Regions from separate parts of the Pseudoalteromonas sp. MER144-MNA-CIBAN-0113 genome, predicted to be linked through region 2. Evidence: predicted binding sites of a transcription regulator. Region 2 holds the regulator's gene; each other region holds the start of a gene.
The links. Region 2 encodes LexA, which represses DNA repair genes until DNA is damaged. Its sites were predicted from a motif close to TACTGTATNNNNATACAGTA; they were not measured.

Region 1: the regulator LexA is predicted to act here: its motif matches at 3,091-3,110, upstream of uvrD (DNA helicase II).
Region 3: the regulator LexA is predicted to act here: its motif matches at 2,294-2,313, upstream of AAEY57_RS08855 (YebG family protein).
Region 4: the regulator LexA is predicted to act here: its motif matches at 4,790-4,809, upstream of AAEY57_RS17460 (SulA-like leucine-rich domain-containing protein).

The regions. Positions count from the first base shown of each region.
Region 1 is NZ_JBEOOG010000006.1:3,586-9,723, forward strand. It holds gene AAEY57_RS02610 (GNAT family N-acetyltransferase) at 1-883, opposite strand, end outside; gene uvrD (DNA helicase II) at 861-3,026, opposite strand; gene AAEY57_RS02620 (hypothetical protein) at 3,342-3,566, shown strand; gene AAEY57_RS02625 (YacL family protein) at 3,681-4,049, shown strand; gene AAEY57_RS02630 (dUTP diphosphatase) at 4,102-4,728, shown strand; gene yrfG (GMP/IMP nucleotidase) at 4,730-5,377, opposite strand; gene nudE (ADP compounds hydrolase NudE) at 5,664-6,138, shown strand, end outside.
Region 2 is NZ_JBEOOG010000021.1:25,572-31,709, reverse strand. It holds gene AAEY57_RS07715 (LysR family transcriptional regulator) at 1-107, shown strand, start outside; gene norR (nitric oxide reductase transcriptional regulator NorR) at 113-1,678, opposite strand; gene hmpA (NO-inducible flavohemoprotein) at 1,844-3,025, shown strand; gene AAEY57_RS07700 (endonuclease) at 3,065-3,718, opposite strand; gene AAEY57_RS07695 (hypothetical protein) at 3,971-4,351, shown strand; gene AAEY57_RS07690 (PaaI family thioesterase) at 4,381-4,824, opposite strand; gene lexA (transcriptional repressor LexA) at 5,023-5,640, shown strand; gene coxB (cytochrome c oxidase subunit II) at 6,134-6,138, shown strand, end outside.
Region 3 is NZ_JBEOOG010000025.1:41,088-47,225, reverse strand. It holds gene nhaB (sodium/proton antiporter NhaB) at 1-821, shown strand, start outside; gene dsbB (disulfide bond formation protein DsbB) at 939-1,457, shown strand; gene AAEY57_RS08865 (DUF6170 family protein) at 1,459-1,761, shown strand; gene AAEY57_RS08860 (ComEA family DNA-binding protein) at 1,774-2,067, opposite strand; gene AAEY57_RS08855 (YebG family protein) at 2,365-2,664, shown strand; gene putP (sodium/proline symporter PutP) at 3,101-4,612, opposite strand; gene AAEY57_RS08845 (EAL and HDOD domain-containing protein) at 4,957-6,138, shown strand, end outside.
Region 4 is NZ_JBEOOG010000097.1:946-7,083, reverse strand. It holds gene AAEY57_RS17485 (L-serine ammonia-lyase) at 1-230, shown strand, start outside; gene cysB (HTH-type transcriptional regulator CysB) at 496-1,473, opposite strand; gene AAEY57_RS17475 (hypothetical protein) at 1,769-2,524, shown strand; gene AAEY57_RS17470 (NCS2 family permease) at 2,640-3,932, opposite strand; gene AAEY57_RS17465 (SEL1-like repeat protein) at 4,051-4,512, shown strand; gene AAEY57_RS17460 (SulA-like leucine-rich domain-containing protein) at 4,835-5,269, shown strand; gene AAEY57_RS17455 (YchJ family protein) at 5,309-5,785, shown strand; gene AAEY57_RS17450 (DUF6172 family protein) at 5,853-6,138, opposite strand, start outside.

The DNA of each region.
Region 1 (6,138 bases), on a different contig from region 2:
GGAGTAGTTTTATGAGCATTGGAACAGGGATTGCTGCCGCTTCATCAATTAATAGCAAGTCACACTCAGGCTGTTCGTTAAGTAGTTGATCAGGTGCCACATATTGCATATTTGCAATGCATTTATTGCCTGCTTGATACTCTAAATTGAGTGCGTTTGCTAAATGTTTAAAGCTGCTGTGTAATGCGCGAAATTGCACAGAGCTGATAAGGATTTTTTTATCGCTGAGCTCGCTTGCGGCAATCCCTAATGCCGCTGATTTCCCCCGTCCCCGATCAGCATTAATCAATAATGGTCTATTTGCCCGTCCGTGCGCGGTTTTTTTTATTAATTTAACACATTGTTGTTGCTCGGTAAAATCTATTGTACCTGCTGATGCATCAATGTCGGCAAGAGTAACCCAGCCATCTTGTTGATTAAAATGTAATAAGGAGGCGCTGCTCAGTAAGTGCTTTAAGCGTTGATTAAAAAAGCTGTATTGATGCGCTTGTCCAAATGATTGAAATAATGGCAGCGCAGGATCGCACCAATGTTCAAGTGATTCGAGCGCTGGAAGTAATACAATTAAAAAGCCACCCGCTTGAACTACGCCCGCTAAGGCTGCTAGTTTATCTGGCACCAGTCCACTGTAGCCATCATAAACAGCATGGGCGCACTCTTGCCCTAAAATTTGATGGGTATGCTCTGGCCAATGTGCATTAACTAAATTTGTGTTTTTAGAAAGAACAAAAGAGGGTTGCTGTAATTGAGCAAGCAGCTGAGTGCATTGCTCATAACACCAATTTTTATCGCCTGTAAGCAAGAGTAACTGACGATGTTTAGCATTCGTTAGCTGCTGTTGCAGATGCTCTATAACGCGGTTAAACGGCTTGTAGTCTTGCATAAGCTGTTACTAACCACTTACTACCTAAGTCGTCAAAGTTAACCTGTACTCGCGATTGTGCGCCACTGCCTTCGTAATTAAGCACCGTACCAATGCCAAATTTTGCATGTAGCACCCGTTGACCTAAATTAAATCCGCTTTCTTCAAAGGCGGCATGGCTAACCGATGCACTAAAGCGACCAGCTGCTGGCGGGCGAGAAACCTGGGTTTTAATGCGAATTTCTTCTACGCAGTCTTCGGGTATTTCACGTAAAAAACGCGATGGGCTGTGGTATTTTTCTTGACCATATAAACGGCGGCTTTCTGCGTGGCTTATATACAGCTTATCCATAGCACGGGTCATACCTACATAACAAAGGCGACGTTCTTCTTCTAAACGGCCCGTTTCTTCATTACTTTGTTGTGATGGGAACATGCCCTCTTCAACACCGACCATAAATACCAGCGGAAACTCTAATCCTTTAGCTGAGTGAAGCGTCATCATTTGTACCGCATCTTCATGTTCATCAGCTTGCCCTTCACCTGATTCAAGCGAGGTGTAGGCTAAAAAGCCTTGTAGTGGTGAACTAAACTCTTCCTCTTCAGGGAGTTCATATTGATCGCAGGCGCTAATTAATTCTTCTAAGTTTTCAACCCGAGCACGGCCTTTTTCACCTTTTTCAGCCTGATACATTGCCATTAACCCTGAGGTTTGAATGGCATATTTAGCTTGCTCATGCAGCGTTAAGTCACTAATTTTATCTTCAATATGTTCAATTAACTCAACAAACTTGGCAACCGCTCCAGAAGCGCGACCCGATAAATGCTGTTGCTCTACAATGGCTTTAGCAGCATACCAAAGCGGCAAAGATTCAGCGCGAGCGCAGTCACGTATATGGCTTAATGTTTTATCGCCAATGCCGCGGGCGGGCGTATTAATAACACGCTCAAATGCCGCATCATCTTGGCGGTTACCCACTAAGCGTAAATATGAAAGTGCATCTTTAATTTCTTGGCGTTCGAAGAATCGCATACCGCCATAAATTCGGTATTTTAAACCTTCTTGTAGCATTGCTTCTTCAAGTACCCGCGATTGCGCATTACTACGATATAAAATAGCCGCATCTTGAAGTGCATTACCCGCATTAAGCCAGCTACGTAATTTGCTACTCACAAAGCGCGCTTCATCTAGCTCATTAAAAGCAGCATAAATAGAGATAGGTTCACCGTCGTTACCGTCGGTCCATAAACTTTTTCCCATTCGCTCGGAGTTATTTTGAATTAACGCGTTTGAGGCTTTAAGAATAGTGGCAGTCGAGCGATAGTTTTGCTCAAGGCGAATCGTCTCTGCATCAAAATCGGTTAAAAAGCGTTTAATGTTTTCTATTTTTGCGCCGCGCCAACCATAAATACTTTGGTCATCATCGCCTACAATCATGATGCTGCTGGTATCGCCCGCAAGTAGTTTTAACCACGCATACTGAATGGTGTTGGTATCTTGAAACTCGTCTACAAGCATGTGCGCAAAGCGCTGCTGATAATGACGCAGCAAGGTTGGGTTATTTTTAAGAACCTCATAGCTACGTAGTAATATTTCTGCAAAATCAACAAGGCCCGCTCTATCACAAGCTTCTTGATAGGCGGCATAAACGCGCAGCATCATTTGCTCGTTAATATCGTATGCCTGAATATCTTTAGGGCGCAGAGCTTCATCTTTTTTAGCGCTTATGTACCAACCAAACTGCTTTGCCGGCCATTTTTTATCATCGATATTCATCGATTTTAATAAGCGCTTGATCATACGAAGCTGATCGTCAGAGTCTAAAATTTGAAAGGCTTCAGGTAAGTTTGCTTCACGGTGATGTGCACGCAAAATTCGGTGCGATAAACCATGGAAAGTACCAATCCACATGCCGCCTACAGGGGCTTTTAATGTTTCTTCAACCCGTGAGCGCATTTCTTTAGCGGCTTTATTAGTAAAGGTTACCGCAAAAATACTATAGGCAGAGGCTTGCTCTACTTGCATTAACCAGGCAATACGATGAACCAATACTCGAGTTTTACCTGAACCTGCTCCTGCTAATACCAGCATGTTTTGTAATGGCGCTGCAACGGCATCGCGTTGTTTATCATTTAAGCCATCGAGTAATTCTGAAACGTCCATCGTTACGCCTTTTTAATCAATAATGAGAGCAGTATAACAGGTGTTTTTGTTAGGCTAAATAAAATACTGTTTTTATAAACAGCTATTTATAAAATACGTATTTAAGTTGTTGAATAGTTAACAGTATAAACTGAGCAAGTAACTAAAATAGCTATTTAAAATTGCTAATTTGACTTATTTTTGGCAAAAAATACTAAACTGATAAATTCGTAATAATTTAACTGTATGATTTGTAAGCCTTAATAAATTGGCATAAAGTGTGTAAGTATAAATAATAAGTACAAATACAAAATTAATTAAACTACAGAGGTTAGTATGTCTCAACAAGGTTCTGGCGGAAATGTAATCGCCGCTCTATGTAATATTTTTTTCCCAGGTTTAGGGCAGTTGGTTCAGGGCCGTATTTTAGCGGCACTTGTTTTTGCAATTCTGGTTTTTGGCGGTTATGCGCTATGGTTTTTAGTTGTTCCAGCCATTGTTGGAGCCGTATTCCATTTATGGGCAATTATTGATGCTGCCCGCTATCGCTCAGGCGGTTAGCTATAGTGAGCATACTTTAATAGCGCCTTATGGCGCTATTTTTGTATCTGGCTTGCGTTATTCATAACTGACTAGGTTATAATCTGTTGTATTTAGCAGTACTGGAATAAAGTTATGGAATACCAATTTATTCGCGATCCTATTAGTGGGTTAAGAATTAAAATTAGCAGCGAGCACGCGATTATAGGCCGTTGGTTAAATGAAGAAATAGGCAAAGACAAAGTGGCTATGGTGCAGGCACTTATTAGCTCGGTGAGTTCAAGCTTTGAGCCGGTAACACTTAAAGGCCAAGAAATTGACCTAATTCTATCTAAAGATGAAGCATTATTCGAAGCGCATGCGCTGCATCAAGATAACGAAGATATATTAGCCTACCAAGATGACGAACTCATGCTTGAAGAGAATGATTTAAGCAGTGGTTGTGGTTTTGAAGACTTTGTTGACCTGATCAACTCGTGGCATGAGTTTTCGGCTGGTCGTTAAGTTATATTATCTGTATTATTACCCTAATTATAAATCCAACAGTGGAACCAATATGTCTGCGAATTTAAACAAACTAGTTGTTATGCTAGAAATGCAAAATGCCATGAATACCAAAGTACATGAGCAATGGTTTAGTCAAGGCTTTGAATGGTATAGAGCTATTTGGGTTGAATGTGCAGAAATGCTGGACCATTACGGTTGGAAATGGTGGAAAAAGCAAACCCCAGATACTGAGCAAGTGATTTTAGAGCTGGTTGATATTTTTCATTTTGGTTTATCGCTACGTATCGACGGTAAGACCAGCTACGAGCAAATCGCTACGCAGCTACAAACTCAAATGAGCGCCCCACAGCAAGGCGATGATTTTAAACAAACGCTTGAATTATTAGCGGCCAGTGCGGTTGCCAATAAAACTTTTAACGCGGCTGCTTTTGCCGGTTGTATGGCACAAATCGGTATGGATATTGATGATTTATATCGTGGCTATGTGGGTAAAAATACGCTGAACTTCTTCCGTCAGGATCATGGTTACAAAGAGGGTAGCTACATTAAAGTGTGGCATGGCAAAGAAGATAACGAACACTTAGTTGAAGTAGTTAAAAGCCTTGATACTGAGCATGCAGATTTTGCAAAACAGGTATATCAAGGCTTAGTAGCGCGTTACCCTCAGGGTGAATAAGCTAAATAAGCTTACGGTAATCGGTAACGCTTAAGTAATCGGTTATTTCGTTATGTGGTTGCTGGCTATTCGGGTTAGCAACCGCAAGTAAATGCTCAATGCCGTATTCTCGAGCCGCATTTAATACCGGTAAGCTGTCATCTACAAATAATGTGCGGCGTTTATCAAACCCTAAATCCCCTTGAACCTTATGCCACAAACTTTGTTGCTCTTTACTTACCCCATATTCATGCGTTGACACCACTCCGTCTAAATAATTATCAATAGCGGTATGTTCAAATTTAAGCATTACACATTCTGGATGAGCATTGGTAAGTAAAATGAGTTCTTTACCTGCACGTCGAAGTTCAGTTAAAAAATGCGGAACATCTTCACGTATTTTGATTAAGTGAGCAGACTGACGCTTTAATTCGAGAATAGGTAAGTTTAGCTGTGCTTCCCAATAGTCAGAGCAGTACCACTGAATTTTGCCACTCACAGCCTGATAGCGTTTTAAGATATCTGCGCGGGCTTCCTCAAAACTGATATTTTGAGCCAGAGCATGTTGTTGTGGAACAACATTGAGCCAAAAGTCAGTGTCGTAATGTAAATCAAGTAAAGTCCCGTCCATGTCGAGTAATACAGTATCGATTTTTGACCAATTGAGCATGATATATCCTTGTGGAAATTGAGGCGTTAAATGATTACGTTGCGATGAAATGCTTACAAGCGAAATATAATGGGCTCTGTTAATTGAACTTTAAAAACATATACCCAATGATGAAATATTAAGGGCGAATTCAATAACGCCAGATAAATATTTAACCTTAACTACGGGTAAGATATTTTATGATTAATTCTGCATTTAAATTGCTTTTAATTCAAACTGAAACTCGCATCTTATACTCATTTGGGTATATGATTAGTATAACTGCAATGATAGCAAATTGATGCCCATGACACAGAAAAAGCACCCAACACCACCACAAATTCTCAGTAATAATGTTGTCGCTAAAAGTCGCTTATTTACTGTGGAGTCTTTAGAACTAAAATTTTCAAATGGCGAAGAGCGTCAGTATGAACGAATTCGCGGCGGTGGCCGTGGAGCCGTTATGATTGTACCCATCACAGCTGAAAACGAATTACTACTCGTTCGAGAGTATTGCGCCGGCACCAATGACTATCAGTTAGGTTTCCCTAAAGGATTAATTGACCCCGGTGAAACACCTGAGCAAGCGGCAAACCGAGAGCTCAAAGAAGAAATTGGCTTTGGTGCAGAATACTTTGAAGCACTTAAAACGGTCACTATGGCGCCTAGTTATTTCAATGCCACTATGCATATTCTCTTTGCTAAAGATTTATACCCTGAAACCCTATTAGGTGATGAGCCAGAGCCATTAGTGCTTGTTAAATGGCCACTTGCGCAGTGGC
Region 2 (6,138 bases):
CAACCGATTTGTGGCTGGTTACGCATCATTTAGTGCATCGAACGGCAAAAGTTCAAGCGTTTAGTCAGCTATTAAAAAATTATTTTAAGCAGCGAAAGTTAAGTTAAAAAGGCTACAACGATTTTTTTATTGAAACACCTAAGCGCTTGGCTAGCCGCGTTAAGTTAGCGCGGTCGACCTGTAAACTACGCGCTGTGCTTGCCCAGTTATAATTATGTTGTTTAAGTTGCTGTATTATAAGTTGCTGAGTATAGGTATCTGTGGCTTGCTTTAACGAAATGTTGTTTGCTAAAGGTGGGATTACAAGCTGGTTTGAGTGTTCAAGAGCTAAGGTGTTAACATCGCTTAAATTTAGCTCACAATGCGCAGGTTCAATAGTAATAATTGGTTGCTGCCACTGATGTTGTTTAGCCTTTAATGCAGCCCGATTAATCACATGCTCAAGCTCCCTCACATTGCCTGGCCAGTCATATTTTTTAAGCAGCAGTTGCGTTTCAATACTGAGTTTTAGCTGTTTAATAGCGAGCTTGCGGGCTGTTTTTTCTGCAAAATAACCGGCTAATAAAATAACATCTTCATCACGGGCTTTCAATGGAGCGACTGTGAGTGGATAAACACTTAATCGATGGTACAAATCGGCGCGAAACCGTCCTTGTGTTACTTCGTGTTTTAGGTCGCGATTGGTTGCTGCAATCACTCTAACATCGACATATTTAAGTTCATCTTCGCCAACGGTTTGTACTTCGCCACTTTGCAGTACGCGTAATAATTTACTTTGCATAGCCAGAGGCAGCTCGCCGATTTCATCTAAAAATAAGGTGCCGCCATCGGCTAACTGAAATTTACCTTGGCGGGCATTTTGGGCGCCGGTAAAAGCGCCTTTTGCATGGCCAAAAAATTCACTTTCTGCGAGGTTTTCAGGCAGTGATGCACAATTTAAATGAATTAATGGCTGATCTTTACGTGCGGAGTGTAAGTGAATATTACGTGCCACCAACTCTTTGCCGACCCCAGTATCACCTAAAATAAGGACACTAAAGTTTGATGCCGCAACCAGTTTTATCTCATTTTTAAGCGTTTGTATTGCTGAGCTTTGGCCAATAATTTCACCACCATCACGTTTGAGCGCCTCACGGTTTAACGCTTGTACTAATTCACTAGAGTGCTGCGCATGTTGTTTGTAATGGGCAAGCTCTAGGGCTGTTTTAAAGTGCGCACTGCACAAGGTTTGTAAGGTGTTGAGTGTATCAGTGGTAATACCGTCAAACGCATTGGCGTTAAGGCTATCAAAGGTCAGAATGCCAAGTAGTGCGTTTTTATCATAAAGGGGTAACCCTAAGCAGGCATGCACTGGAATATCACCGGTTTTAGCCAGTAGTAGCCCGTCGTATGGATCAGGTAGTGGACAGTCATGTGCAAATTGCAGAGCCAAACGACTACTGCAGATGGCTTTAAGGCGAGGATGCTCCGCAATATCAAAACGTCGTCCTAGGCTATCGGGCATAAGCCCTTTAATGGCTAAGGGTTTTAATTGCTCACCTTGGCGAATTAATAATGCACTGGCATCGCTGGGAATAACACGTTCAACCGTGGCTAAAAGTTGCTCAAAACTGTGAGCATGTAACGTACTTTGCGCAAGTTCTAATGCAACTTGCGTCAGGTTGAATTGTTGGTTCATGTCAAAATGACCTTTTAGTGTATTTTTACAGGTTTTATAGTAGGTCATAAAGACCCATTTTGTAAAGCGAGTTAATTTAACCTTTTGAATATTATAGGTTTAATTGGTTGGCACACTCTGTGTAATGCTAAATGCAAGCAGTTAGTTATTACATAGGAAATAAACATGTTATCCGATAAAACCATACAAATAGTTAAAAGCACGGTGCCATTGCTTGCAGAGGCAGGTACGGTCGTAACCGATCATTTTTACAAGCGCATGTTTAGTCATAATCCCGAGCTTAAACATATTTTTAATATGACTAATCAAGAAACGGGTCGTCAGCAATTTGCATTATTTAATGCGTTGGCTGCGTACGCGCAAAATATTGATAATTTAGCCGTGTTAAAAGAGGCGCTAGCGCGAATTAATCATAAGCATACCAGCTTAAATATTTTACCTGAGCATTATCCTATTGTGGGCGCACATTTAATCGGTACGTTAAAAGAGCTTATTCCTGAGCAGTTTACTGCCGATGTTGAATATGCGTGGCGCGAAGCCTACGGTGTACTTGCTGATATTTGTATTACCGAAGAAGCGGCATTGTATGCGCACAGTAAAAACAACCATGGTGGCTGGGCAGGCACGCGCCAGTTTGAAATTACTGATAAACATATTGAATCTGAATTCGTAACTAGTTTTACGCTGACACCTGTGGATGGTAAAGCAGTTATTACCTACAAGCCAGGACAGTACATTGGCATTAAAGTTAAGCCTGAGGGCGCAGAATATGAAGAGATCCGCCAGTATTCTATTTCGCAAAAGAGCAATGCTAAAAACTATCGTATTAGCGTTAAAAAAGAGTGCCAACCAAAGCCTGGCGTGGTGTCTAATTATTTACACTCACTAGAGCAAGGCGCACGAGTAGAGTTATACCCGCCAGCGGGAGATTTCATTTTAAAAAATGAGGCAACTCCAGTGGTACTTATTTCAGCAGGCGTTGGCCAAACCCCGATGATGGCGATGCTGCAAACGCTACTTAGTGGTGATAAAAATCAAGCGATTAGTTATTTGCACGCGTGTGAAAACAGCCGCGAATTTTCATTTAAAGGGTATTTAGCGCAGCAAACGGCAATGCATCCACAGCTAAAAACATTTACTTGGTTTAATCAAGGTGGCGAGGAGTGTGATTTCACTGGGCTAATGGATTTATCGGTGCTTGAGGCATCATTACCTATTAGCGAAGGGGCATTTTATTTGTGTGGACCAGCATCATTTATGGCTTACGTAAAAGGCCAGCTACTTGATTTAGGTGTGCAAAGCTCAAACATTCACTACGAAATATTTGGACCACACCAAGCGTTATAGGTTAATTAAAAGCGTGTGTTACACGCTTTTAATTTAAACTTACAGCTTTTTACTATTTGTGTTAGCAGCATAAGCTTGTTGTTGCCAAGCATTAAATAGCTTTTGTTGTTTAGCTGAAATTTTTAAACCATACGTTTTTTGCATGTAAGCGTACGCATCGGCAATGCGTTTACGTGCATGAACAGGCGGTTCAACAACACGTTGTTTAAAATTAACTTTAACCTCACAGCGACCATATTGCGTCGCGTTTTGGGCTAACATGCCAAAGCGGTAGTTTGAGCGATCGGCGTTAATTTCACCAATTGCAGGGGCTAAATTGTTTATATCGGCTTCCATCAAGCGAAACTTAGCGCTAACTTTGCGGCAGTTTTTACGCCCACCATCTTGCCAACATTGTAACTGGTGACCAAATTCCCATGCAGGGACAATATGTTCCCATTCAATTCGCAGGGCACGTTGATTTACTTTGCCTGAGCGGGTTAGTGTGTTGCGAGGCACGTAGCCACAATGGGTAGGGTCGGGTACCAACTTTTTGCCTTGTTTTTTTATATCGCAACCACAATAAATACTTTTAGCGTTTTCGGGAAGGGTATTAATTAAGTGCTTTTTGGCACTCGAAAACCGCGTAAATTGTTCGCCCATTGCTGAAAAACAAGCACAGCAAGCCAACAAAGCTAAAATAAACCGAATCATATCCATCACATACGTGAACTACAGGAGCGGCTAGTTTAAGGCCTAGAATAAAAAAGTAAACTGCCGCCGGCATGCTTTAATTTTAATTTGCGTATTTTGTGTAGGGCGTTTTTTAGGAGTAAATAGTGGGCAATATTCAGAGGCTAACGCTAAAAACGCGTTAATGCAGTGATTCCTGCGTTGTTGATTTGGTATAACGGTAAAACTGCGTTAAAGTTTGCAATGAGATTAATAGAGGGTAAAAACGAGATAATGTCGGAAATTCAATTTTTAAATGTAGATCTAGAGCTTGAGTCAAAGCAAGATATTAGCGTATTAGTTGCTGATTTAAAAAAGGTCGCAACTATTTTACATTATGATAAAGACGAATACCGTCAACTTGCTCGCATTGAGGTTGCAGGTGAAATAACCACGCCAGATAAAGCGATTAATCACTTGTGTGAGTTAATCGAGTCGTGTTCACGCAATGCATTAAAGCAATGGTTGAGTTGTTCACGCAGAACTTTCGATATTGGGTTTGAGTCTGGCACTTCGCCAAAATGCTTTAACCAAGCCTTACATGCAGATACCTTGTTACGTATATCTGCAATTGGTGCAGGCGTAGAAATTACTATTTACCCTTTCGAAAAGTAATTTAATTTCAACCTTGGTTAATTGACTTACTAGCCTTTTCGCTCTACTACGGCTGCGGTCATACGTGATACGCAGCAAAGCTCATTGCGGCTATTGGTTATTTTAATATCCCAAACCGAGCTGCGCTTGCCGATATGATAAGCTCTCGCTGTGGCCGTTAATGTGCCATTGCGTGATGCCTTTAAATGACTTGCACTGATCTCTTGGCCAACACAATAAAACCGATTGAAATCAACCACAAAATTAGCGGCATAACTTGCTACTGTTTCAGCAAGCACCACATTTGCACCACCATGAACGATACCCATAGGGTTATGATGCTCTGGAATTGCCGGCATAGTTGCCACTAAGTAGTCATCACCAATTTCACTGATTTCTATTCCCATGGTTTTCATGAGTGTCCCTTGGCCTGTAATACCTTGATCTAATTGCTTACAAAACTCTAATGTAATCGGTTGATGCCAAATACTCATGCTAGCTCCTTGGATAAGTAATTGAGAATTAAAATTTATTAATATGATAATGCGTTGCTAATAATTACATTTATCACCCTGCTTTTAAAGTAGGTTATTGTTTGATGATAACGGCATATAAGGCATTAATTTATATTTGCGATTTTTAAATAACTGTATATACTCACAGTTAATTGTACTGTATGGAAAACCAGTTGTATGCGACCATTAACGAAACGCCAAGCGCAAATACTCGAACTCATTAAAGTGTTTATTAAAGACACTGGTATGCCTCCTACACGTGCCGAAATTGCACAAACACTGGGTTTTAAAAGTGCGAATGCTGCAGAAGAACACTTAAAAGCACTGGCCAAAAAAGGTGTGATTAAAATGAAGCCAGGCGCGAGTCGGGGCATTCAGCTTGTTGAAGAAGAGGAGCCAGAGCAGTTAGGCTTACCTTTAATTGGCAGGGTGGCTGCCGGTGAGCCTATATTGGCGCAACAGCATGTAGAAAGCCACTGTAAAATTGACCCTTTAATGTTTAAACCTGCGGCCGATTTTTTATTGCGTGTTAACGGTATGAGTATGAAAGACATTGGTATTATGGATGGTGATTTACTTGCTGTGCATAAAACCCAAGTTGCCGAAAATGGACAAGTTATTGTTGCCCGTGTTGACGACGATGTAACCGTGAAGCGTTTAGAAAAAGCGGGCAGAAAAGTACTCTTACATGCTGAAAATGATGAGTTTTCAGCTATTGAGGTCGATTTAGAAAATGAGTCGTTCAATATTGAAGGCTTAGCGGTAGGTGTTATTCGTAACGCTGACTGGATGTAGTATTAAAGCATAATTTAGCGCTTAATAGTGATTAGGCGCTGGGTTTGTTAGCAGCACAATGTCTAACTTATCAAATGTATGACTATATGTTGTTAAGTGCTTCTCCTATCATAAATAAAATCACTAAATACTTTATAAATAAACAAATTTACTCTGCTTTTTTAAGTTAACAATTTTTTATATTTCTATCCTGTAATTTCAATACACCCCTTACTAAACCTGACTCTTAGATTAATTGCCTGACTAGTTGCTATTTTTTTAGCTGCGCATTTTAAAAAATACACCTTGTTTATTTTTCATACTCACCTTGCTTATTGTTTATTTTTTAACTAGTTATTAAAGAGCTGGAATAAAAATAACTCACAGCTTAGTCGTTTTGAGAACACACATTTACTAAATCCAGCACCCTTATAAAAAATAAAAATAACGAATAGGCGTTTAAGCCGTATGCCTCTTCGCTTTGCGTCAGCAATAGCATCAAAGGAGCCGTCACATGGG
Region 3 (6,138 bases), on a different contig from region 2:
TGCTTTTTGCGGGCTTATTAACAACCTTTTTATTAGAAAAAACAAAAACCTTTGGCTATGGGGCAAAACTGCCAGAAACAATTCATGCTATTTTAAAAAACCATGCACAAACACTTGATAAAAAACGTACCAAACGCGATAGAGTGAACCTCACAATTCAAGCACTTATCGCTATCTGGTTAATTACTGGCTTAGCGTTACATTTAGCAACCGTGGGCTTAATTGGTTTATCGGTAATTATTTTAGCCACGTCGTCGGCCGGCATAATAGAAGAGCACCAACTCGGTAAAGCCTTTGAAGAGGCCCTCCCCTTCACTGCACTACTTTGTGTATTTTTTAGTGTGGTTGCAGTAATCATCGATCAACAACTCTTTACTCCCGTGATTACTTGGGTACTAACATTTGAAGGGCACTTACAATTGGTGATGTTTTTTATCGCTAATGGATTGCTTTCAATGGTCAGTGATAATGTATTTGTCGGCACTGTATATATAAATGAAGTTGCTGCAGCTCTAAAAGCAGGTCAAATAACTCGAGACCAATTTGATTTACTTGCAGTGGCAATAAACACCGGCACAAACTTACCCAGCGTGGCCACCCCTAATGGTCAAGCTGCTTTCTTATTCTTACTGACATCAACACTAGCTCCCGTGTTACGCCTATCTTACGGTCGAATGGTGTATATGGCTTTACCTTACACTTTTGTGCTTACCTTTGTTGGGTTAAGCGCGACTTATTTTGGCTTGAGTGAAATAACCAGTTTGTTTTATGACTGGGGGATAATACAACACCACATCCCTGTAGCGAATTCTGGGCATTAAGAGCTTCCCCGACTTTGAGGAGCTAGGAAATTTCATAGCTCCTCACTTTTCCCTTTTACTTGCTCCGCTGTTTATCCTACGTCATAATCTAAGCCCTTATTTAAATACGGATTTGTTATGAACTGGCTTGCTAATCTAAGTACTCAGCGTACACCTTGGTTATTATTCAGTGGGATTGTTTTTCTGCTTGAAGTCATCGCGCTCTTTTTCCAATACAACATGGGGTTAGCGCCGTGCATTATGTGTATTTACCAACGCACCGCGGTATTAGGCTTACTTTTTGCCGGTATTATTGGCGCCAGTAAACCAAACAACCTCGTAGTCCGTATTGTCGCTTATACAGTGTGGGGGGTTTCAAGTGTATGGGGGTTACTAATAGCTCGTGAGCACATTGAAATGCAAACAACCACTGACCCCTTCGCATTTAGCTGTGAGTTTGAGCCAAATTTTCCAGAGTTTATGCCATTACATCATTGGATACCGCAATTTTTTGAGGCAACCGGTGATTGCGGAAACATAGATTGGCAATTTGCAGGCTTAAGTATGCCAGCATGGATGGAAGTTATTTTTGTATTGTTTACCGCCACACTCTTTATATTGGTGGCCAGCCGATTAATAACTAAAAAGTCACTTTAATATGTTTACTTTTTTTTCAAGCCACGTTGACGAACTTAAACACTTAAAAGTTCGTCAAAGACAAACCGTTATTGCGATCTCGTTAAGTATGCTCTCTCCTAGTGACAGAGTGTTAATGCGTATTGTAAAGCTTATGCTGCTAAGCCCATTTTTTTTAATATTTACCCTTTTTGAAGGATGGCTACTCGTGCCCTTTTTGATTGTGGCTGGTTTAAGCTACCCGCTATTAACTGCCCCCGTAGATGTTAATTTTGCTAAAAAGCACCTTGGTGCTGCCTTAAAACAGTTTTATCAGGGCGCATAGCGCCCTTTTAAGTTAAAACGCCACCTTTCCATCAAGTTTGGCTAGCATTTTTTTACCCACCCCTTTTACTTTAGCTAGATCTTCAAGTGATGCGAAATCACCATTGGTTTCTCTATAATCGATAATTGCCTGTGCTTTTTTCTTGCCGACACCTGGTAACTTAATTAACTGTTTTAAATCAGCAGTATTAATATTAACCACGGCTGATTGCATCTGCTCTGATAGCATATCGCTTTGCGCAAAGGTGGTACCCATAGGTAATAAACATAAAGCAGCGGCTAATGAGATGATTTTAATTAATTTCATACTATTTCCTTTTGTGTTCTCACATGAACATTTGTTGATTATTTACACCCAGCACTTTTACATAACGTTGTGGTTACTAAGTACTAACGGTAACAATCACTCCTTGCGACTCCTTTACTGCAACGCGTTATAAAGTGACTTAATAAATAAAGTAGAGTTACTCTTTATTGTCAACCAAGCTGCAGATAAACTAAGGCTAAAGCTTGCAAAAACGCGCGCAAGCTTGTACTGTATATAAAAACAGTAATCTAATGATTTAAATTAATCATATTGCCACGTAAGTAAGCAGGAGAAATCATGGCTGTTGTTGTTAAATATGTTGTAGAACGAAACGGAGTCGAGCGCATGACGTTTACTACTAAAAAAGAAGCTGATGCCTATGACAAAATGCTCGATATTGCCGAGTCACTAGAACTCATGCTTGAAAAAGTAGATGTACCACTAAGTGAACAACAGGTTGAGTCGCTCGCGCTGGAGATTGCAAAAAGTAAAGACGACTTTATGGCCGTACTTAAAGGTGGTAAAGAAGTACCCGCCAAGGCTAAAAAAACAAAGTCAGATAACGTTGCAGATATAAAAGAGAAAGCAGCGAGTTAGTACTTTTAAAAGCTCAATAGTAATTATTAAAAAAACTGAATTCGTTATTCGAATTCAGTTTTTTTATGCCTTTAAATAACCTGAACTCTGGTTAAGAGATTTACTAACGTATTGAATCAAAAAATGATATTTATGTTTATTTTTCTCTAGCCAGAGATTTCCAGTGAAAACAAGGCGAAATTACGCGTCAATAGCTAGCCTATTGCAAGTAAATTCAACGCAGTTAGCGCTGAAAATAGCTGCTTGAGATAGATTTATTATCCAGAGTTCAGGTTAAATAATAATAGCTAAAGGCAAGTAATCGGTGATTAAGCGTCATAATCTCAGCTGTTTAAACGAGATGAATGGTCTCTGCTAAAGGTCAGCCAATAAAAAATGCCAACCAGTTAAACTGATTGGCATTTATAAAAACCAACACTTTACGTTAGCTAATCAGTTACAATGACGATTCAACTTCATCAAACAGATCAGTAATTTCTTTTTTCGGTTCAGCTGTCACAAGGCTTCCTACCACAATAGCAATACTCGCTAAAATGAAACCTGGGACGATTTCATAAATTACACTGCTTAAGCTCTCACCATTAATGGTAATAGGCGCATAAATCCATACAAGCACTGTTAAAGCACCAACAACCATACCGCTAATAGCCCCTTTTAAGTTCATACGTTTCCAGTAAAGGCTAAACAAGACAAGTGGACCAAATGCAGCACCAAAACCAGCCCATGCGTTGCTAACTAAATCAAGTATTGAACTATTACGGTCATACGCTAGGTAAATAGCAAATAACGCAACCAGTATTACGCTAATACGCCCTACTAACACCAGCTCAGTTTGCGAGGCATCGCGGTTTAAGTAAATCTTGTAGAAGTCTTCAGTAAGCGAGCTTGAACACACCAATAATTGCGATGAAATCGTACTCATAATCGCAGCTAAAATAGCAGCCAGTAGGAAGCCAGCAATTAATGGGTGGAAAATAAGTTCAGCTAATACTAAGAAAATGGTCTCTTTATCGGCAATAGGCATTTGGTTTTCAATCATAAAGGCAGCACCAAATAAACCGGTAAATACCGCACCAATCGCAGATAGTGTCATCCAAGACATACCAATACGACGCATAGTTGGCATTTCTTTCACTGAGCGAATAGACATAAAGCGAACAATAATATGTGGCTGACCAAAGTAGCCTAAGCCCCAAGCCATCGCAGAAATAATAGCAATGGTAGAACCACCAGCAAACCAATCAAGCATATTCAATGAATGGATTTCACTGGCTTTTGGTGAACTTAACAACTGCTGGTAATTTGCATTTGCTAAAGTATCCATAAATGGCTGATCAAGCATCATATAAGTAGCGATAGGTACTGCAAGCAAGGAGATAAACATAATACAACCTTGCACGAAGTCTGTTAGGCTAACCGCTAAAAAACCACCAAATAAGGTGTAAACAACAACCACACCCGTGGTGATGTATAAACCCATTTCGTAACTCATCTGAAATGAATTTTCAAATAACTTACCACCGGCGACTACGCCTGATGAAGTATACAAAGTAAAGAACACAATAATAACAATTGCAGAGATCACACGGAGGATATTCTTGTTATCATCAAAACGATTTGCAAAATAATCAGGGATGGTAATAGAGTCATTTGCTTTTTCAGTATAAACACGCAGTCTTGGGGCGACTAAGAAATAGTTTGCCCATGCGCCTAATACTAAGCCAATAGCAATCCAAACCTTGCTAAGCCCAAATAAGTACATTGCGCCAGGTAGGCCCATAAGTAACCAACCACTCATGTCTGATGCACCCGCTGATAAGGCAGCAACACTGGGGGCTAAATTACGACCACCTAGCATATACCCTGATATATCGCTGGTAGATTGCTTATATGCGTATAGTCCTATTCCCAGCATTACAATAAAATATAATGCCAGTGAAATAATCATTCCTGTTTCCAAATTTGCCTCCACTTAAATAAGTAATAACAGGCTTTTAATCCAAATAATGACTCTTGAAATCTTATAATTAAGACAGTATTGGAATAAAAGCTTTCTACTGAACTATAACACGGTAATTGCTAATAACTCCAACCCGCTCATTTAAGTAGATAAAAAACCATCGGTTAGCTCACTTTTGCAACAAATAAAATGAAAAACAATAAAATTAGATTAAGAAATACCAAACCAACCATAGTATTTTATTAATAATGTTCATTTTACCGATGCTATTTTGAATGTTTTCCAATATATTATTACAATGTTAATCAATTTCTACTCTTTCGGAATCCAATATGTATTTTTACGCTGCTCGGCAACCTATTTTAGATCGCAATAAAGAACTAATTGGCTATGAGCTTTTATTTCGTGATGGAGTTGATAACGTATTTCCAAATATTGACGGCGATGAAGCCACGTCTCGACTGATTGAAGGCAGTCAATTTAACTTTGGCTTAGAAGATTTAACTGATAATAAACCCGCTTATATTAACTTTACCTTAGACACCTTGTTAAAAGGCTACCCAACCCTTTTAAACAAAGATGGGGTGGTAATTGAAATACTCGAAACCGTCCAGCCAGGTAAACGCTTATTGGCAATTGTTAAAGACCTAAAAGAAAAAGGCTATACGCTAGCGCTAGATGACTATGCACATCAACCTGTATGGCGGCACTTTTATCCGTTTATCGATATTATTAAAGTCGACTTTTTAACTTGTGATATTGAAAACGTTAAAACGATCATAGAGGATTTAAAACCTTACCCACATATCAAGTTACTCGCAGAAAAAGTTGAAACTTACGAGCTTTACAATCAAGCTTTTGAACTAGGTTTTGAATACTTTCAAGGCTTTTTCTTTTCAAAACCAGAAATGGTGCAAAGCAAGGCGTTACCGCCATCGGGCATGGCATTGGCTGAGCTACTCTATGAAACATCCAGCGTAGAAATGGATCTTAAAAAAATCACCGATGTATTTGAGCGTGATGTCAACTTATCGTATAAGCTGCTACGCTACTCAAATTCGGCAGCATTTGCTCGCCGCTCTGAAATAAACACTATAAAACAAGCGCTTATTGTATTGGGCGCGGCTGAAATAAAAAAACTACTCTCTTTATTATTTGCCGCACAAGTCTCTGCAGACAAACCTCTGGAGCTTATTAGGTTGTCGCTAACACGCGCGCGTTTTTGTGAGCTTTTAGCAATTTCACATGGCAAACTTAGAGATACAGGAATAGCATTTTTAACCGGCATGATGTCGCTTATGGATGCCATACTAGATGAAGAGATGGACAGTGTAATGCTTAAACTACCGCTTTCAAATGAGATAAAAGCGGCATTGTTAAACAATGAAGGGCTGCTTGCTGAGTATTTAAACTTAGTAACCCTCTATGAGCAGGGTAACTGGCACGCTGCTAACGATAAAGCCCAACAGCTTAACTTAGGTGATGATGTGCCTGATGCTTACCACGAAGCACTT
Region 4 (6,138 bases), on a different contig from region 2:
TGACCTGCGATCCAGTGGGCGGCTTAGTGCAGGTACCTTGTATTGAGCGTAATGCAATGGGCGCTATTAAAGCAATTAATGCTTCTCGTCTTGCTATTCGCGGTAGTGGAGAACAAAAAGTATCGCTTGATAAAGTAATTAAAACCATGCTCGATACCGGTAACGATATGAAAACAAAATACAAAGAAACCGCTCGCGGTGGATTAGCTGTTAACATTATCGAGTGTTAATTAACCTGAACTCTGGTTAATAGATTTACTAACATATTGAATCAAAATGATATTTATGTTTATTTTCTCTAGCTAGAGATTTTTAGTGAAAACAAGGCGAAATTACGCGTCAATAGCTAGCCTATTGCAAGTAAATTCAACGCAGTTAGCGCTGAAAATAGCTGCTTGAGATGGATTTATTATCCACAGTTCAGGTTAATTACATAGCACAAAAAAAGCCGCTTAGTTGCAAAACTAAGCGGCTTTTCATTGCTGTTTATGGCGGTTACTTAACCGGCAATTCAATATCAGCAAATAACTTATCAACATCTTCTTGATTACGCAGTAAACTCGCACGCTCTACTCGCTCTTTAGTTAAATGCGGTGCAAAACGTTCGATAAAGTCATACATGTAGGTGCGTAAAAAACTGCCCTTTCTAAAGCCAATTTTAGTCGTGCTCGCCTCAAATAAATGGCTAGCATCAATGCATACTAAGTCGCTGTCGTTTACCTGATCAATTGCCATAGATGCAACCACACCCACACCTAGCCCTAAACGCACATACGTTTTAATGACATCGGCATCGGTGGCAGTAAATACAATATGTGGCTCTAATCCGTAAGCATTAAATGCTTTGTCGAGCTCCGAACGACCTGTAAAGCCAAATACGTAAGTAATGAGTGGGTATTGGGCTATATCAGCCACTGTTAAATTATCCACTTTTTTCGCAAGGGGATGATCTTTAGCAACCACAATACTACGATTCCAATGGTAGCAAGGCAGCATTACTAAATCTGAATATAAATGAAGCGCTTCTGTGGCAATGGCAAAGTCAGCATCACCGCGAGCGGCTGCATCCGATATTTGCTGTGGTGTACCTTGGTGCATATGCAGTGATACCGCAGGGTATTTTTGAGTAAAGCCTTTAATTACACTCGGTAACGCATACCGTGCTTGTGTATGCGTGGTAGCAATATTAAGTTTGCCTTGATCCGGTAAAGTATGTTCATTCGCCACCGCTTTAATACCCTCAACTTTTGAGAGTATTTCGCGTGATATGTTAATGATTTCCTCGCCAGCGCCTGTAACATGAGTTAAATGCTTACCACTGCGGCCAAAAATTTGTACACCGAGCTCATCTTCTAACATACGTACTTGCTTAGAAATACCAGGCTGGGAGGTAAATAAACTCTCAGCCGTAGCTGAAACATTTAATTTATGATTTTGAACTTCTACGATATATCTAAGTTGTTGTAATTTCATGGCTATGTAGTTTCGTTATAATTCACATTGACAGATAAAAGCGCACCCTAACTATAGGTAGCTATATAAAAGGCTGATTAATGTTACATAATATAACAATTAATTTGTTGAAATTTCAGGTTAACACAATAAATAAACTTGAGATAGCAATGATTATCAGCAATCGAAACATAACATATTAAGATTTAAACGCTTTATGGTGACGCTTTTTTCAGTTAATCTGAGCAAAGTTTCCCACCTTTTATATATTTAATGTAAGATTAGATAATAAGGTTAAGAATTTGAGAATTATAACATGATAGTTTCCATTATAATTGTATTAATTGTTGCACTTATAGTCATTGCACTATGGGTTAGTGCTGTTCAGCAACACAAAGAAAAACAAGAAGCTGAACGACGCAAAGAGTTAACAAAACAAAAAGCAATCATTGAAGAAACCGAAGAAGCATTAATGAATAGCGCCAACATTCCACTTTCAGAGGCAACTCAGCGAATATTACAACGACGAATTCATGATGCGCTCAGTCAAATGGTGTCTATTTCAAGCGGAGGTAGTGGACTAAAAAACCGCTTAAAAGAAGCAAAAGAGCGACTACAAAACCCAATTCAAGACGGTTCAGATGGCTTTGTATTACCAGGCAACGACAAACAACTGATATCGCTGATACAAGGTATTAAAAAGTTACGCACTATTATTCGTTCTGAGCATAATAAAGGCAAAGTAGACAGCCAGGTATTTATTGCAGAAGACAAACGCCTTGAAAAGCTACAACTAAGAATCAACATTGAAAGCCAAATAAAACGAGGGTTATCAGCGCAAACAGCTGGAATGATAGGCTCTGCTAGGCAGTACTTTGAAAAAGCAGCTGCCACACTTAACAGTGTTTCATTTAATGACGATTACATTACGGCAAAACGAGCTGAAGTTGAAGGCTACCTTGAAACGATAAGTAATGAACTCAAGGCATCAAATGCTACATCATTGAAGAAAAAGAACGAACAAGAGCAAGATGATTTAGACGTATTATTTGCACCTAAAAAGAAATGGTAACTCCTTTCTAAATAAAAAAGCCCATGCAGTTGCATGGGCTTTTTTTTGAATAGGATTTTGCCCCACTTTGTGTTTACATACTAAGACATATACGTATTCTAACAAGCTGCCTGCATTAAGATAAAAATGCGAACTTAACAATAAACAAGGCAGTTAAAATCCAAACACTAATGCTTACCTGATCTTTTTTGCCACACAGCACTTTTACTGCCGTATAAGAAATAAAACCAAGTGCAATACCGTGTGCAATTGAGAAAGTCAGCGGTGTCATTAATAATACAACACTCACCGGAATTGCATCAGTCATGTCGTCCCAATTTACAAACTTTAAGTTTTGTAGCATCAATACAGATACATATAAAATAGCTCCCGCGGTTGCGTATGCAGGCACCATTTGAGCTAAAGGCGCAAAAAACATCATCAGTAAAAAGCAGCAACCCACAACCACAGCGGTCAAACCCGTTCGACCACCAACAGATACACCTGCAACAGACTCAATGTATGACGTGGTTGTTGAAGTACCGAGCATTGCACCTGCAATAGTTGCTGTGCTGTCGGCGCTTAATGCACGACCTAAACGCGGCATATTACCGTTTTTATCTGCTAAACCAGCCTTCTGAGTTACCGCAACTAACGTGCCTGAGGTATCAAACAAATCAACGAATAAAAACGCAAAAATAACACTCAACATCGACAGTTCAAACGCGGCACTAAAGTCCAGTTGCATAAAGGTCGGCATGATAGAAGGTGGCATAGCAATAACACCATGATACTCCACTAACCCCATAGACACAGCAATCGCGGTGACTAGTAAAATACTAATCAGTACGCCACTTTTAAAATCGCGATAAAGCAGTGCAGCAATAACAAAAAAGCTGAAAATAGCCAATAAAGGACCTGGCGAGGTAATATCACCCAACTGCACCAGTGTTGCAGGACTTGATACAATAATACCGGCACTTTTAAGTGCGATGAGAGCTAAAAATGCGCCAATACCCGTTGCTATTGCTTGCTTGAGCACCAGAGGGATTGCATTAATAATCCACTCTCGCACCTTAAACAAGCTTAAAATTAAAAATATACACCCTGACATAAATACCGCACCCAACGCAGCTTGCCAGCTATAACCCATACCTAATACAACGCCATAGGTAAAAAATGCATTTAATCCCATACCCGGTGCCAGTGCCAATGGATAATTGGCCCACAAACCCATAATAAAACACCCTATTGCAGCTGCAATACAGGTGGCAACAAAGGCAGCACCTTGGTCCATACCGGCTTCAGCAAGCATAGCTGGGTTAACGAATACGATATAAACCATCGTAATAAATGTAGTCATACCGGCAATACATTCACGGCGAACCGAAGAATCATTTGCACGGATTTTGAATAAGGCTTCGAGCATAATAAACTTGTGGTTGTAAAAAGTGGCGAGATTTTAGCATAAAAATAACTTTTTACAGGACATTTTACCTTGCTATATACTAAACTAGCTAAGTGATTAAAATAACAAACGAAGTAGCATGATCAAAACGACACCAAGTGGCCAAGACTTAGAGCAACAATTAGACAACATTCTTTCTTTTGTAACGCAACCAAGCGATGCAAATCTCCCTGCGAGCTCTAAAAACACCGATCAAGACATATTAAATAAAGCCCTTTATTACCTTAAAAATGAACAAGGCGCCTTAGCCGCAAAATGGATGCGTTTGGCAGCAATGGCAGGAAATTATCGCGCGCAGTTTTATTTAGGGCTGTTTTTTATAAAAGGACAAGGTGTGCCGCAAAGTGTATTTCATGGTGCTGCGTGGCTTAGCTTAGCCGGTAGTCAAGGCTATGAACCCGCCATAGAAGCAATGAGCGATATACGAAAACATATTAGTACCAAACGACTTAAAGATGCTCAATGCTACGCAGCCAGCCTGTATGAACAAATTCATCAGTTACAATTCTCACATTTGATCCCCTCTAGTAGCGAAAAATAATTTCACTGCGCAGCAACTCATTTCATCTGTAAATTAATTAAGCGTTTATAGCCAAAGCAAGCACGCTTAATTAATTTAAACTACTGTATACCCCCTGTTCATCTGTATTTATTTGCTCCCAGCCTTAAAATTAATTCTGTGGGGATTAATTTCCAATAAAAATTAAACCTTTGTTATATATAGATTATTTGTATATTTATAATAACTGTCGCGTTTTAAGATGAATAACTGTACAAAAAAATAGCAAAAAACACTTGCACCAAACAACTGTATAAACTACTGTATGAATGTACTGTATAAAAACCCAGTGAGTGAGAAGATTATGTTACAGCCAATTACCCTAAGAACAGTTAAAAGCTATCAACAAGATGACCAATCAGATTGTGTTAACGTTGTACAAATTGAAGATGAAATTTCAGCAACGTTTGAGTTATTAAAAGTATTACACCAATACAACAGCCTAAACGCATGGACACTGTTAATAGCACCCGATAACGTACCGAGCAAAGCGCTACTTGATTCATGCTCAATTGATACCAGTAAATTGCTGGTTATTCGTCAAAAGCATTTAGTTAATTTAGAGTATGTTTTAAGTTCTGCACTTCACAATGGAAATTTTGCCGCGGTGATCACCTGGACTGACATAATAAATAACCAACAACTGTCGCAGTTATCATTAAACTTGAGCCATACGCGCACTAAGTTGTATTGCTTTAGCAAAAAAAGCGCTCACCCTGAGATTTCACTTACGCAATAAGCTTGATAAACTAGCGTTTTAATACACAGTACATTTATCATGACTTCTAACGCCCTATTATGTTTTTGTAGCAGTCAGCAACCTTATGCTGATTGCTGCGAGCCTTTTCATTTAAAAACCAAACAGCCACACACACCAGAGCAACTTATGCGTGCACGCTACAGTGCTTATGCTGTTAAAAACGCGGTTTTTGTTCGTGAAAGTTATGCAAAAGAAAAACAAGCTGAAAATTCAATTTCAGAAATTAAAGATTTTGCAAATAGTTGCCGTTTTATAAACTTAACCGTATTAGACTCTGGTTATAATGATGAAACAGGATTTGTTACATTTAAAGCTCACTACTTTTATCAAGATTTATATTGCCAGTTAGCAGAAAATTCAAGGTTTATTAAAGAAGATGGACAATGGCGATACCTTGATGGTGAGATTACACCGGTTGCCGATATTAAAGTAAAACGCAATGATACGTGCCCTTGCGGCAGTAATAAAAAGTATAAAAAGTGTCATAGTGTTTAAATAACAGCTACAAAAAATGGGCCACAAGGCCCATTTTCAAAAACTACACTAAACGCAAATTAGCGTTTTATTCGCCATCATCTTCATCGAAATCTTGACGCTGTGCAGGTCTTGCTAAAATCTCTAAGTAAAAAGAAGTTAAACCTTGCTTTTCAATTTCACTGATGTGATTGTTAATTTCAGCAACGTGAACCACTTGGGCTTCTTCAGCCGTGTTGCCAAACTTACAATCGAATGCCCAGTAGTCGGCATCAACAGGTAAAGTTTTATTACGTTCTCTTTTCAAATATTTTTTCACTTCATGCTTTGCAGCATCAACCATACGAGGGTATTTGATTTTCTCATGATTCAGC